2 regions of the Alteromonas sp. LMIT006 genome follow, and region 2 is predicted to be linked to the other one. Evidence: predicted binding sites of a transcription regulator. Region 2 holds the regulator's gene; the other holds the start of a gene.

Region 1 (7,480 bases), 220 kb from region 2:
TGTGTTTGGCACCTTGCACACCAACTCCGCACCCAAAACCATAGATAGAATTATTGATGTATTTCCGGCAGAAGAAAAATCGATGGTGCGCTCTATGCTTTCGGAAAGTTTACGCGCGGTGATTTCACAAAACCTGTTAAAACGCCAAGGGGGAGGCAGGGTTGCTGCACACGAAATCATGCTAGGCGTACCTGCGATCCGCAATTTGATTCGCGAAGATAAAGTACCGCAGATGTACTCAGTCATGCAAACGGGGCAAGGACATGGTATGCAAACGATGGCTCAATGTGTACAGCGTCTTGTGGCACAAGGTTTAGTCTCCTCGACTGATGCTCAGGAAGTCTTTTCAGACGGTAAAAATTCAGTGAATTTCTAGGAGGCACCATGCGGATTCACCTAACGACTTGCGTTTGATGATAAAACTTGAAGAAACCTCGCCTACTGGGTTAGGCTCTCTATCAAATGTTTTGTTTGATATGGATTAATGCAAAAATTTTACGCTTCTTTTGACCCGATAGCGGTGCATCAAGTCATGCAAATGTTGCAAGACGCTGGTATTCCGGTCTTACTTAAAAACGACTTTATTCAAGGTGCCATTGGTGAAATCCCTGCGGTAGATAACGACATCGAGGTGTGGTTGGTCGATGATGAATGGCGCTCCCGCGCCGATGCCTTACTCGCGCAGTGGGAGGCCGACCGAGATGTTCAAGGATATGCGTGGGTGTGTACAGAGTGCGGCGAGGACAATGAGGCAGAGTTTGGCGTGTGTTGGTCCTGTCAAGCTTCTAGGCCATAGACGAAACTCCGCTATTCAGGCATACCTTGCTCAAGCCAATTTTCAAAAATCACACAGGCTGATACGCTATCTACTTTACCTTTGGATAGTTTTTTATACCCGCCCAATTCAAACAAGCGCGCTTTTGCATCCGTAGTGGTCAGTCGTTCATCAATCATAGTGACTTGAGTGCGGCATTGATTAGCCAGGCGATTGCCAAATTTTCGAGCGCGTAACGTCATCTCTTGCTCAGTGCCATCCATATTATATGGGATCCCTACAATACACCGCTCTGGCAGCCATTCACGATGCAGTGCTTTGACTTGTTCCCAATCAGGTATACCGTCTCTTGCTGGAATCGCTTCGAGCGGTTGAGCGGTTTCGGTAACGAGTTGCCCGACAGCGACACCGATACTTTTGGTGCCAAAGTCAAAGCACAAATAGGTACTCATGCATGACCTGCGCTTTCAGATAGTTGCCAAGGTTCAATTCCTAGAGCTTTTACTGCACTTTCCCAACGCAGATGCAAAGGCGTGTCAAAAACCAACTCTCGCGAAGCGGGAATAGTGAGCCAGGCATTATCTTGAATTTCTTGGTCGAGTTGCTCAGGACTCCAGCCGGCATAACCAAGTGCGATAATTTGTCGCTCTGGTCCTAAGTCGTTGCCCAATGCCCCTAAAATATCTTTGGATGTTGTGACCATAAAGTCATCACATAGCTGCAAACTACTTTCCCAACAGTGTTGTGGGGAATGTAAGATAAACCCGCGTTCTGGGGAAACTGGCCCGCCCTTGACGATGATTTGATCTTTTTTGGTCTCATCGACCTGAGCGTCGGGTACGGCTTGTGCTAATAGTTCTTCTAAGCGCATATTGATTGGAATATTGATCACAATGCCCATTGCCCCCTCTGTATTGTGCTCGCAGACATAGATCACACTGCGTTTAAAATACGCATCGGTGAGACTCGGCATCGCAATTAACAGATGATTAGCAAAAGACATATCTACTCCTTATATTAATTACATCGAGCTTCAATTGCCGCAAAAAGTTTTGCGCAGATATTGATATCATAGGTTGCTTCCAGTTCGCGCACACAGGTTGGTGAGGTAATATTAATTTCGGTTACGCGATCACCAATGACATCTAAGCCAACAAACAAGATATTATGCGCTTTTAACATCGGCGCAATTGTTTCTGCTAGTGCTCGGTCTGAGTCACTAATAGGCTGTGGTCGTCCCACGCCACCGGCAGCTAAATTACCTCTGGTCTCTGTCCCTTGCGGTAAACGAGCTAGACAATAAGGCATGACTTCACCATCGACAATCAATACGCGTTTATCACCGTCTTTAATTGCCGGCAGATAACGCTGAAACATCGCTAATCGAGACCCATTTTCAGTGAGCGTTTCAATCACAACACCTAAGTTATTGGCGTCGTCTTTGATGCGAAATATACCGACGCCGCCCATACCATCTAGTGGTTTGCAGATGATATCTTTGTGTTCAGCGTGAAACGCTTTAATTTGCTCTTTGTCACGGGTGACAAGGGTTGGAGGAATCAGTTCTGGAAAATAGGAAGTAAAGAGCTTTTCATTAAAATTGCGTAAGGCTTGGCTGTGATTGACGACTAATACGCCATGCGCTTCGGCCAGTGCAAAAATCTGAGTAGTAAAGACAAATTGGTCATCCACCGGTGGATCTTTGCGCATCAAAATTGCATCAAATTCGGTGAGTGCCATTTTGTTTGCTTCACTTAACGAGTAATAATTCTCTGCACCATCGGTCAGTTTTAGAATACAGGCTTGTGCATAAGGTTGACCTTGCAGGATGGATAAGTCCTTTTGTTCTGCATAATACAAGGTATGACCACGGCGAATTGCTTCTAAGCCCAAAGCAAAAGAGGTGTCTTTATAGGGGGTAATGTTGGCGATAGGATCCATTACCATTAAAATATTCAGACTCATAACAAATCTCCAAATTGTGCCTGAAGCACAGATAATACGGTAAGCGCAGCGGTTTCAGTACGTAAAACCCTAGGTCCCATTTTGATATGGGTAAAACCAGCTTCACCTGCTTGATAAATTTCAGCATCACTTAATCCGCCTTCGGGGCCAATCAGAATTCTGGCACCTTGACTGCGAATGGGCAGTGCCGGCAGAGCTTGCTCCGCATCAGGATGCAACAATAACCGTACTTGCTGTGTTGGTTGTTTTAACCATTGAGCTAGAGTGATGGGTGGATGTAAGGTCGGCAACTGGTTGCGTCCCGACTGCTCACAGGCACTGGCGATGATTTTGAGCCATTGTTGAGATTTCTTCTCCCATCGTTCCGTATTCAGTTTGACATTACAGCGCTCAGTGATGATGGGGGTAATGTCAGTGACGCCAAGTTCGGTTGCTTTTTGCAAAACGAAGTCCATGCGGTCGCCTTTGGCGATGCCTTGGCCCAAATGCAATGACAAAGGAGACTCGCAACTTAATGCAAGTTTAGCATTAACTAAGACTTCAACACTGCGTTTTTGGACAACGACTAACTCTCCAGCATATTCGTTGCCATCACCATTAAATAGGACCACAGGCTCGCCTTCTCGTAACCGTAAAACATTATGAATATAATGGGCTGTTTCGGCGGGCAATTGACAAGTCGAATCAACACTTAACGTGTCAGGGACAAAAAAACGAGATATTCTCATAAATGCAAGATGCCATTAATTTTTGTGTAATGATACCTAACCCATGCCCAGTAAAATAGTACTGTATTTAATTTTTTGTGCGGTAACGTTGGACTTTTTGACTCAGGGATTTATCAGTTGATGAAAAACTCGTGACTGGAGGGGATTATGTGTGTTTTGCCAGCATGAGGTGAAAATTTTTCTAAGTTTTTCATAAGTCCTTATTTGCATAATAACTTTTTCAGTCTATTGTATGAAATAGAATACCTCTAACATGTAAGGGATAAGGACAAGTGTTACATTCCACCCAAAATTTTATTCAAGACGCATCGTCAGAATCAGAAACGGCTACAACTGATGTCAGCGAACAAATAGCATCTGCAACAGACGTTGTGGCAAATTTCAATGTGCAAAATTTCGTAGATACTTATGCTTTGCCCTGGGGCATTAATATTGTTTTAGCGATTATAATTTATATTATTGGTAAAATGGTCGTGGGTATTTTGGTCAATGTATTTGGCAAAATCATGGCCAAATCCAAATATGACGATATGTTAGTGGACTTTTTGAAGTCGATTGTTAAAGCGGTACTCATGCTGTTTGTGATTGTTGCGTCTTTGGATCAGTTAGGCGTAGATACGACTTCATTGGTGGCGATTTTAGGTGCTGCTGGTTTGGCTATCGGTTTATCGTTACAAGGTTCACTGCAAAATTTTGCAGCAGGTGTCATGTTATTAGTGTTCCGTCCGTTCAAATCGGGTGATTTTGTCGATGCCGGTGGCGTTGCCGGTTCCGTTGTGAGTATTGGGATTTTCTCCACCATTATGAATACGCCAGATAACAAAGAAATCATTGTGCCAAACGGAGCGATTTACGGCGGTAACATCACTAACTTCTCCGCCAAACCGACTCGTCGAGTGGATATGACATTCGGTATCGGTTATGACGATGATTTGAAAAAAGCCAAAGCGGTGCTTGAAGAAATGCTCAATGCTGACGAGCGAGTCTTAAAAGACCCCAAATATACTGTGGCCGTTGCGTCGTTAGGTGACAGTTCGGTCAATATTGTCGTTCGTCCATGGGTCAAATCCAGCGATTATTGGGGCTTGCAATTTGATTTTACAGAGGCAGTCAAACTGCGCTTTGATCAAGAGGGCATCAGCATCCCGTATCCGCAAATGGATGTGCATCTAAACAAATCAGAATAATAACTGCAACTAGCAGTTATTATTTTTAATTTGTCCAGCATATTGCTTTATCACTTTAGGGATTGCATTGTGTAAATCCCTAATTCTAGTCTCTGCACTTGGATGGGTCGAAAGTAGCTCGGGAGGCACTTTTTGGCCGTCTTTGGCCGCGATCATATTTTGCCATAGTTCCACTGCAGCATAAGGGTTATAGCCAGCTTGCACCATTAATTCTAAGCCAATTAAATCTGCCTCTGATTCATGCGTGCGAGAGTAGGGAAGATTCACACCAACTTGCGTCCCTAAGCCGAGAATACTCATGTAAGTTTGTTGTTCCGCAACACTCACTTCATTGGCTTCCATGGCCACTTGAGTACCCAGTAAAAACGCTTGTGTCCCTAGTTGAATGGAGGCGCGTTCTGAGGCGTGTTGTGCAATAACGTGGCCGATTTCATGGCCAATGATCGCAGCAAGTTGGTCGGGAGTTTGCGCAACATTTAAGATCCCTGTATACACTCCAATTTTGCCACCTGGCACCGCAAAAGCATTAATTTGTTCATCATCAAATACAACTACTTCCCAGTTTTGTGTAGAGTATTTTGCATCGACAACAGGCGTGAGAGAATCTACCACACACTGAACCAGTTGGTTAGTAGCAGGGTTAGTGCTAGTGGGTACTTTTTGTTTTAATGCGGTGAACGCTGCAACCCCCTGCTTATCTAAAGTATTCCCAAATAAATTGAGTTGCGAACGACCAGTTGGAGAGGTTGTGCACCCAGTTATCAGGTATAAAGATAAAACGACACAAGAGATAGAGGCTAATAACCGCATAAATCATCCTTTAACTTATGAATGGAAATTGTTTCTCTTGTATCGTCTGTTATTTGCGTAGATTAAGCAAGTTTATAATACGCTTTTCAGTAAATCCGCTTTATCGGTCTTTTCCCAAGGATACGCTTCATTACCAAAGTGTCCGTAAGCCGCAGTTGGCAAGTAGATAGGACGTTCTAAATCAAGCATTTCAATCAGACCATACGGACGCAAATCAAAATGTTCACGCACCAACTGTGTGATAACGTCATCAGCTACCTTACCGGTCCCAAATGTATCGACGCTAATTGACGTTGGTTCCACCACGCCGATGGCGTAAGAAACTTGGATTTCACATTTATCAGCAAGACCGGCTGCAACAATGTTCTTAGCCACGTATCGTCCAGCATAAGCCGCACTGCGGTCGACTTTGGAAGGATCTTTCCCAGAGAACGCACCACCACCGTGACGCGCCATACCCCCGTAGGTATCGACGATAATTTTGCGTCCAGTCAAACCGCAATCGCCCATTGGGCCACCGATCACAAAACGGCCAGTAGGATTAATATGAAACAGAGTATCAGGTTTAATCCATTCAGCAGGTAGAATCGGCTTGATGATTTCTTCCATTACGGCTTCGCGTAAGTCAGCTGTAGTGATTGAATCACAATGTTGAGTCGATAAAACCACAGCATTAATGCCAACAGGTTTACCGTCTTCATAGGCCAAAGTGACTTGTGATTTGGCATCAGGGCGTAACCATGGTAGCTGTCCAGACTTGCGAACCTCAGCTTGGCGTTTAACCAATTTGTGTGAATACATGATCGCAGCTGGCATCAATTCAGGCGTTTCATTACAAGCAAAACCGAACATAAGCCCTTGGTCGCCTGCACCTTGTTCTGCTCGCTCACCACGGTCGACACCTTGGTTAATATCGGATGACTGTTTACCAATTGCGTTTAACACCGCACATGAGTCTGCATCAAAGCCCATTTCAGAGTTGACGTAGCCGATGTCGCGGACGGTATCTCGAGCGATTTTTTCAATATCGACCCAAGCGTGAGTATTAATTTCACCTCCGACTAAGACCATCCCGGTTTTGACAAATGTCTCGCAGGCAACACGTGCAGTAGGATCTTCTGCAAGGATCGCATCTAATACCGCATCAGAGATTTGATCGGCAATCTTATCCGGATGGCCTTCTGAAACAGATTCTGACGTAAATAAATGTTGTGCCATGATTTGGACTACACCTTAATAAAGTTAAAATTTTATAGTTATGCTTATAAACCAATCTAGTTTAACAGTTTTTCCATCTAGACGTCTATATGTCTATTTGTATTACTTTTATACGCGTCATCCTTCTCTTCAGTTCATACTCTTTAATATATTGGTCTGAAAAGTAAGCTTTTTTCCTCTGACCACTCGAATAGACGTTGCACTTGTGCAAAGGGTAAGGGAAAATGCATGCAATTTTTGAAAGATTAAGTTCAACTTTAGTCAATCGACCAGATGCAACACCTCAGGAGTGATATTTAATGTCTTCACCGCAACAACTCGCCAATGCAATCCGTGCTTTGAGTATGGACGCCGTTCAACAAGCCAACTCAGGTCACCCCGGTGCTCCGATGGGTATGGCGGATATTGCACAAGTCTTATGGTGTGATTTTTTATCCCATAATCCTGCAGACCCAGCTTGGACGAATCGCGATCGCTTTATCTTATCCAATGGCCACGGTTCGATGTTGCTCTATTCCTTATTGCATTTGTCTGGATATGCTTTGCCGATTGAAGAATTAAAAAACTTCCGTCAATTGCACTCTAAAACCCCAGGGCACCCAGAATATGGCTACGCTCCAGGTGTCGAAACAACCACTGGGCCACTAGGACAAGGAATTACCAATGCGGTAGGCATGGCGATTGCTGAGAAAACCCTAGCGGCGCAATTTAACCGTCCAGAATATAGTATTGTTGACCATTACACTTATGCGTTTTTAGGTGATGGCTGTTTGATGGAAGGAATTTCTCACGAAGCT
Region 2 (7,480 bases):
TTTTTGCCATGTGTTCATTATTTGACTTAAAAATTCATTGACTAATGAATAGCTTAGCAGACATCTCTGCTAAGCGACAAACACATTACACAATTCTTTTAGGCGCGTAAGCCAAGCATATGGCAAATGGCATAACTCAATTCACTGCGATTGAGGGTATAGAAGTGAAAGTGTTTTACGCCTTCACGAGCGAGGATTTTAACTTGATCCATCGCGATACTGGCGGCCAATAAATTGCGGGTCGTTTGGTCAGCGTCATCTAGGCCATCGTACATTTTGTGTAACCAGTTAGGTACGTGCACATTAGTAAAGTTGGCAAACCTTAGTAACGTTTGATAATTAGTCACTGGTAAAATCCCTGGAACAATATCAATATCAATACCAGCGGCAGCAGCGCGGTCGCGGAATCGCAAATAATGAGAGGAATCAAAAAAGAACTGAGTGATGGCTTCAGTTGCTCCTGCTTCGGCCTTGCGTTTTAAATTGAGCAAATCAAATTGTGCATTAGGTGCTTCAGGATGCGTTTCAGGATAAGCGGCAACGGAAATATCAAAATCAGCTACGTCCTTGAGTAAAGCAACCAAATCTGATGCATACATATCTGGCTTATCCATGCCATCGGGCAAGTCACCGCGCAGTGCCACGATGCGTCTGATCCCGTTGTCCCAATATTCTTGCGCGATTTGGGTTAATTCTTCACGTGATGCATCCACACAGGTCAAATGCGGAACGGCTGCAATTCCCATGTCGTTTTGAATGCGTTTTACCACATTGTGGGTTTTGTCACGTTCACCACTGTTAGCACCATAAGTCACGGACATATATGATGGTTTCAACGGCGCAAGTCGTTCGACAGACTTCCATAGCATGGTTTCCATCTTCTCGTTACTCGGTGGGAAAAATTCAAAAGACACCTGAATATCACGTAATTCTGACAAAGACTGGTTGAGAAGATCTATGCCTTGAGCATAAGAAACCATGAGTGAACTCCAAAAAAAGGGTATACAATAGACGTTTAGACGTCTAAACTACGAGATATTAGTGGTTCGGTCAAGCAAAATCATCCGTTGTTAGACTAAAACCGTATTCTGAAAATATATAATAAATATAAAAACACGATAAGGCAGTATGATGGCAACTTGGAATGGTAAATACATACACCCCTACGCAGAGCACGGTAAGAAAGCCGAGCAAGTCAAAAAAGTTACAGTCTCAATACCGATTAATGTGCTTAAAGTGTTGACCGATGAACGAACCAGACGTCAAGTAAATAATTTGCGTCATGCCACTAACTCTGAGCTGCTATGTGAGGCCTTTTTGCATGCGTTTACGGGGCAGCCGCTGCCCAACGATGATGACTTAGCTAAAGAAAATCCCCATCGCATACCAGCTGAGGCGAGAACCTTGATGGAGCAAATGGGGATGCTAGAGGTGGAGGAAGTCGAAAAATAATCGGCTTATTCCATATATCCTTCCGGTAATTCTTCTAAGAATGCCACGCCTGAGTCAATTGCAGCTTGGGCAACTGCTTTAGCGATACGTGAGCATAATCTCGGATCCATTGGTTTTGGAATAATGTAATCGCGACCAAATTCTAAAGACGACGAATTACTTGCTACCAAGACCTCTTCTGGAACCGGTTCTTTAGATACCGCACGCAAGGCTTCTACTGCAGCAACTTTCATTTCATCATTAATGGCATTAGAACGAACATCTAGTGCTCCACGAAAGATAAACGGGAAACACAATACGTTGTTGACCTGATTGGGGTAATCAGAACGGCCTGTGGCCATAATTAAATCAGAACGCGTGGCATGAGCGAGTTCAGGCTTGATTTCCGGATCTGGGTTTGAGCAGGCAAACACAACTGGATTTGGCGCCATCAAAGAAAGTGTTTCAGCTGGCAGGACATCAGGCCCTGATAAGCCTAGGAACACATCGGCTCCGTCCATTACATCTTCAAGTGTGCGTTTGTCAGTGTTATTGGCAAAAGCAAGTTTGTGCTCAGGTAAGTTTTCACGACGGGTGTGGATCACACCATTGCGGTCAATCATGTAGACTTTTTCACGTTGTGCACCACACTTGATCAATAGCTCCATACACGCAATCGCAGCTGCCCCTGCGCCCATACACACAAAACGTGCGTCTGCAATGGCTTTGCCTTGGATCTCTAATGCGTTCAGCATACCTGCTGCCGTAACAATAGCAGTGCCGTGCTGGTCATCATGAAAAATTGGGATCTTACAACGTTTCTGTAATTCGCGCTCAATTTCAAAACACTCAGGTGCTTTGATATCTTCGAGGTTAATGCCACCAAAGGTATCTGCGATATTCGCTACCGTGTTAATAAATTCTTCGGTGGTACGGTGATTGACCTCAATATCTATCGAGTCCAATCCTGCAAAGCGTTTAAACAACAACGCTTTACCTTCCATTACTGGTTTGGATGCCAGCGGCCCTAAGTTCCCTAATCCCAAAATAGCGGAACCATTTGAAATGACCGCAACCATATTACCTTTGGCCGTGTATTTGTAAGCCATGTTTGGGTCGTCAGCAATTTCACGAACGGGCTCAGCAACACCCGGACTATATGCTAAGGCTAGGTCATTGACCGTTTCAGCTGGTGTAGTTAATTCAACGCTAATTTTTCCTGGGGTAGGGAGGGCGTGGTAGTCTAACGCCTGTTGACGGAAATCCGACATCTCGATGGGCATCCTTATATAGGGTATTGAGAAATAACGCCTTGAGGCAAATAACGTATTATTTTTATTGTTGTGAAGGTAAATGTAACACACCCAAAACAAAATGTAAGAGGCAAAAAACAGTAAGCACAAAAAAAGCGTCATATAGACGCTTTTTTTGTATAAGACATTGGGCTTACTTAGATTTAAGTGCACCAAAACGCTTGTTGAAGCGGTCAACACGACCACCTGTATCAACGTTACGTTGCTTACCAGTATAAAATGGGTGACAAGCTGAACAAACGTCCAAGTTTAAGTCTTTACCAACCGTAGAACGGATTTTGATGACGTTACCGCAAGAACAGTTCGCAGTAATTTCTTCGTAGTTAGGATGAATACCTGTTTTCATGGGTTACTCCAATATAGAAGCCGTATCGCTATAAGATCTAGGCATACCTAATCAAACACCATACGCTAATAAAAATTATGACAAGTAATTAAACTTGCCGTTTAGGGTCGCGCATATTAAAGTAATCTGTCTTTTGGATCAAGTGTTTATTCAATGCACATCTATGCAGTAGCGATTCCAGTTCCCCTGTATAAAACGTTTCACTACACCAGTACTGAGACGCTGATTGTGGGTGCGCGCGTGGAAGTGAACTTTGCCAGTCGTCGCATGGTCGGGATTGTGTGGCAAGAGACCGATGTCCATGAAATCGAGGCAAATATATTCAAAAAGCTTAAACCGATTATTCGCTTGCTTGATCAATCCCCTATTTTTGATGCTACTTGGCGTAGATTATTGCAATGGTTAGCCGAATATTATCAACACCCTCTTGGTGAGGTATGTCAGACAGCACTCCCCGTCGCGCTACGCAAGCCGAAGGGAAGTAGTCAATTTCCCGCACAGACGTATCTTAAGCTTACTGCAAAATTTCAAGCGCAATGGGACGATATTGGGGATGCGGGAACGATTTTCAAAAATACCGGTCATCGAGCCGCTAGCCAGCAACAAGCACTGTTTAGCGAGATAGCTCAAGGCGCAAAAGTACTGACAGACATTCGTCAGTCTTATACCAAACCAACTCTGGATGGTCTTAAGCAAAAAGACATGATTACAGAATTTTCAGCGCCGGTCGTTGCCGGCGTCTGGCATCGTTCTACTGATTATTGGGAAACCTTATCACATGCCCGAGCAAATGTTGAACAAGCTCTTGCGATCACGGGGATAACCGCACAATTGGAACAATATGGGGCGTTTTTACTTGAAGGCATTACCGGCAGTGGCAAAACGGAAGTGTATTTGCAAATTATTGCTCACGTTCTAGCGAGAGGACAGCAAGTGTTAATCCTGGTACCAGAGATAGGGTTAACGCCACAGACGGTGTCACGTTTTGAACAGCGCTTTGGTATCGAAGTAGGAGTAATTCATTCAGGCTTAACTGACACAGCTCGTTTAACCGTCTGGCAAAAGGCAAGAGCTGAGCAAATTGGTCTGGTGATCGGTACACGCTCTGCGATTTTTACCCCTTTACCTGCTTTGGGAATGATCATCATTGATGAAGAACACGATGAATCTTTTAAACAACAAGATGGTCTTAAGTATCACGCTCGAGCATTAGCAACCATGATTGCGCATAAACGCAATATTCCTCTATTGCTGGGGACAGCCACCCCAACGGCTGAGACATTGCTCAATGCGCAAACGGGCAAATATCAGCATTTTACTTTGCAACAACGTGCAGGTGGAGCGGTGCCTGCGACCTTGCGTCTGGTCGATACATCGCAAGTTACTTTGACGTCAGGCTTGGCGGATGAAACGCTAAAAACCATGCAGCAGCATCTCAATGCAGGGAATCAAGTGTTGGTATTTCTCAATCGCAGAGGGTATGCGCCAGCCGTGGTTTGCCAGCAATGTGGATACGCTCAAGAATGCCGTTCCTGTGATAAACCATTTACTTATCATCGCGCCAAAAGCAAGCTGATTTGTCATCATTGCACGGAACAAGTCAACCTATATCAGACCTGCATGCATTGTGGGCATCACACTATGCAAACTGAAGGGATCGGCACGGAACAATTGACTGCGCAAATAGATGCGTTGTTTCCTCACCACCGAACCATACGAATAGATTCCGATGCGATGCGGGGAAAAGATGTATTGAGTAACACCCTTGATGCAATCAATGCCAACGATTATCAAATTTTGGTGGGCACTCAGATTTTGGCCAAAGGACATCACTTTGCTAATGTCACTTGTGTGGTTATCATGGATGTCGATACGGCGCTTTTTTCGCCTGATTTTCGTGCCACTGAAAAATTAGCGCAGTTGATCACTCAAATCTCGGGACGAGCTGGGCGTGCAACCAAACCCGGAGAAACTTTGTTGCAGACTGCGCAACCAGGACACCCACTCATCCAAGATTTATTACACAATGGGTATGGTCATTGTATACGCACGATTTTGCATGAGCGTCAGGCGAACCATTTACCGCCCTTTACCCATCAAGCATTGATTCGAGCTGAGGATCCAGACGTAAGTAAGTGCTTGCGTTTATTGCATTTTGCAATGCAACAATGCGAACAACTACAATCGCTGATGCTTCTTGGGCCGTTACCGTGTTTGATAGAAAAGCGTCAGTCTCGGTATCGGTATCAATTGTTGTTACAAGCTGAGCAACGAGGGTACTTGCAAGGTGTGTTAAAACAATTAACGCCTTCAATTCAAGAGCTTGCACAAGAATTGCGCATTCGCTGGTCAGTTGATGTGGATAATATAGATTTTAGTTAAGAGGTTGGTACAATACCAAAGTCTTTCACAATTTGAGCTGTAACCTTCATGGCGACTCGAGATTACGTCAACCGTCAACCTAAACCGCGCAAACCTAAAAAGAATGAACAACAACAGCGAAAAGTTTCGATAATACGGATCACGATGACCTTTTTGGTATTGTTTGGGTTTATTGGTGGGTTATACTGGTTGAGTCAACAACCTCTTGAGCAAGGCAGCGCTGATGAGCCTAATGAAACTTCTGTTCCCAAGCAATCGCCTGCAGAGAAACCGGCACAATCTGTTACCGACGAACCGTTACCTGAGCTACCCCAAGAAGAGTGGGAATTTATTAAAATTTTGCCAGGCTATGAGGTTGAAGTCGATGTTGAAGCGATCACATCCGATAAGCTATTTTTGATGCAATGTGGCTCGTTCCGACAATTCGAACAAGCTGACTCGATGAAAGCGACGATGGCCTTGGCTGGTCTTGAACCTCAAATACGCGGTTCCAACAATGGTTGGTATCGAGTAATACTAGGTCCGTATGATTCCAGACGTGATGCCGAGAAAGACCGTCACAAACTGCAAGGCGTCAATATTCATAGTTGCAAGATTTGGTTATGGAATTTGTAGCTTAAACAAAACTTGAAAATCTGATAATCATCCTTACTTAATACAAATAGTTCATAAGTAAGGAATCAATGTGACCACAATCGTATCGGTAAGACGTGGCAATCAAGTTGTCGTTGCTGGTGATGGCCAAGTGTCTCTTGGCAACACTGTAATGAAAGGCAATGCGCGCAAAGTTCGTCGCATTTACAAAGACAAAGTTATCGCAGGTTTTGCTGGAGGCACAGCTGATGCCTTCACTTTGTTTGAACGTTTTGAAGCAAAACTCGAATTGCACCAAGGTCATCTCATCAAAGCGGCTGTTGAATTGGCCAAAGATTGGCGAACAGATAGGATGTTGCGTCGCCTAGAAGCGATTTTAGTGGTTGCTGATCACAGTGCATCTTTGATGATCACGGGAAACGGCGACGTGATCCAAACCGATCATGACCTTATCGCTACTGGTTCAGGTGGACCATTTGCGCAAGCTGCTGCAACGGCATTATTTCACAACACAGAATTAAGTGCGCAAGAGATTGCAACCAAAGCGCTCACAATCGCAGGTGATATTTGCGTGTATACCAATCATTCTCAGACGGTTGAAATCCTAGATTATTAATTCAGCCATCTACTTTTACAGGAAACCTAATTATGTCAGAAATGACTCCGCGTGAAATTGTTCACGAACTTGATAGCCATATCATCGGCCAACAAGACGCAAAACGCGCAGTATCAATCGCTCTGCGTAATCGCTGGCGTCGAATGCAGCTTCCATCTGAACTGCGCCAAGAAGTCAGCCCAAAGAATATCCTGATGATTGGTCCAACAGGCGTCGGCAAAACCGAGATTGCTCGTCGCTTAGCAAAACTGGCCAATGCGCCTTTTGTCAAAGTTGAGGCGACTAAATTTACGGAAGTCGGTTATGTGGGTAAAGAAGTTGAGTCGATTATTCGCGATTTGACAGACATAGCAGTCAAAATGGTCAAAGAGCAAGCGATGCAAAAGGTACGTTTTCGTGCCGAAGAAGCGGCGGAAGAAAAAATTTTGGACATCCTGATCCCACCCCCAGAAAATATTTTTGGTGAAAAAGAAGATGTGGACAACAACAGTACACGTCAAACGTTTCGTAAAAAATTACGCGAAGGGAAACTAGACGACAAAGAAATCGAGATTGATGTTGCGCTACCTCAAGTTGGAGTCGAAATTATGGCTCCTCCTGGTATGGAAGAAATGACCAATCAATTACAAGGTATGTTCCAAAACCTCTCTGGCGATAAGAAGAAAAAGAAAAAACTCCCGGTCAAAGAAGCCTTGAAGTTATTAGTCGAAGAAGAAGCGGCGAAACTCGTTAATCAAGATGATTTAAAACAAGATGCAATTGATGCTGTTGAGCAAAATGGCATTGTGTTTATCGATG

What was found. Region 2 encodes MetJ, which represses methionine synthesis genes. Its sites were predicted from a motif close to TAGACGTCTAGACGTCTA; they were not measured.
Region 1: the regulator MetJ is predicted to act here: its motif matches at 6,762-6,779, upstream of metK (methionine adenosyltransferase).

What each region holds. Positions count from the first base shown of each region.
Region 1 is NZ_CP101291.1:1,180,701-1,188,180, forward strand. It holds gene NLG07_RS05525 (type IV pilus twitching motility protein PilT) at 1-376, shown strand, start outside; gene NLG07_RS05530 (DUF2007 domain-containing protein) at 485-796, shown strand; gene ruvX (Holliday junction resolvase RuvX) at 808-1,227, opposite strand; gene NLG07_RS05540 (YqgE/AlgH family protein) at 1,224-1,778, opposite strand; gene gshB (glutathione synthase) at 1,793-2,740, opposite strand; gene NLG07_RS05550 (16S rRNA (uracil(1498)-N(3))-methyltransferase) at 2,737-3,468, opposite strand; gene NLG07_RS05555 (mechanosensitive ion channel family protein) at 3,840-4,655, shown strand; gene NLG07_RS05560 (M48 family metallopeptidase) at 4,665-5,465, opposite strand; gene metK (methionine adenosyltransferase) at 5,538-6,683, opposite strand; gene tkt (transketolase) at 6,983-7,480, shown strand, end outside.
Region 2 is NZ_CP101291.1:957,686-965,165, forward strand. It holds gene metF (methylenetetrahydrofolate reductase) at 99-980, opposite strand; gene metJ (met regulon transcriptional regulator MetJ) at 1,132-1,452, shown strand; gene NLG07_RS04500 (malic enzyme-like NAD(P)-binding protein) at 1,458-2,702, opposite strand; gene rpmE (50S ribosomal protein L31) at 2,878-3,090, opposite strand; gene NLG07_RS04510 (primosomal protein N') at 3,244-5,472, shown strand; gene NLG07_RS04515 (SPOR domain-containing protein) at 5,521-6,087, shown strand; gene hslV (ATP-dependent protease subunit HslV) at 6,158-6,682, shown strand; gene hslU (HslU--HslV peptidase ATPase subunit) at 6,715-7,480, shown strand, end outside.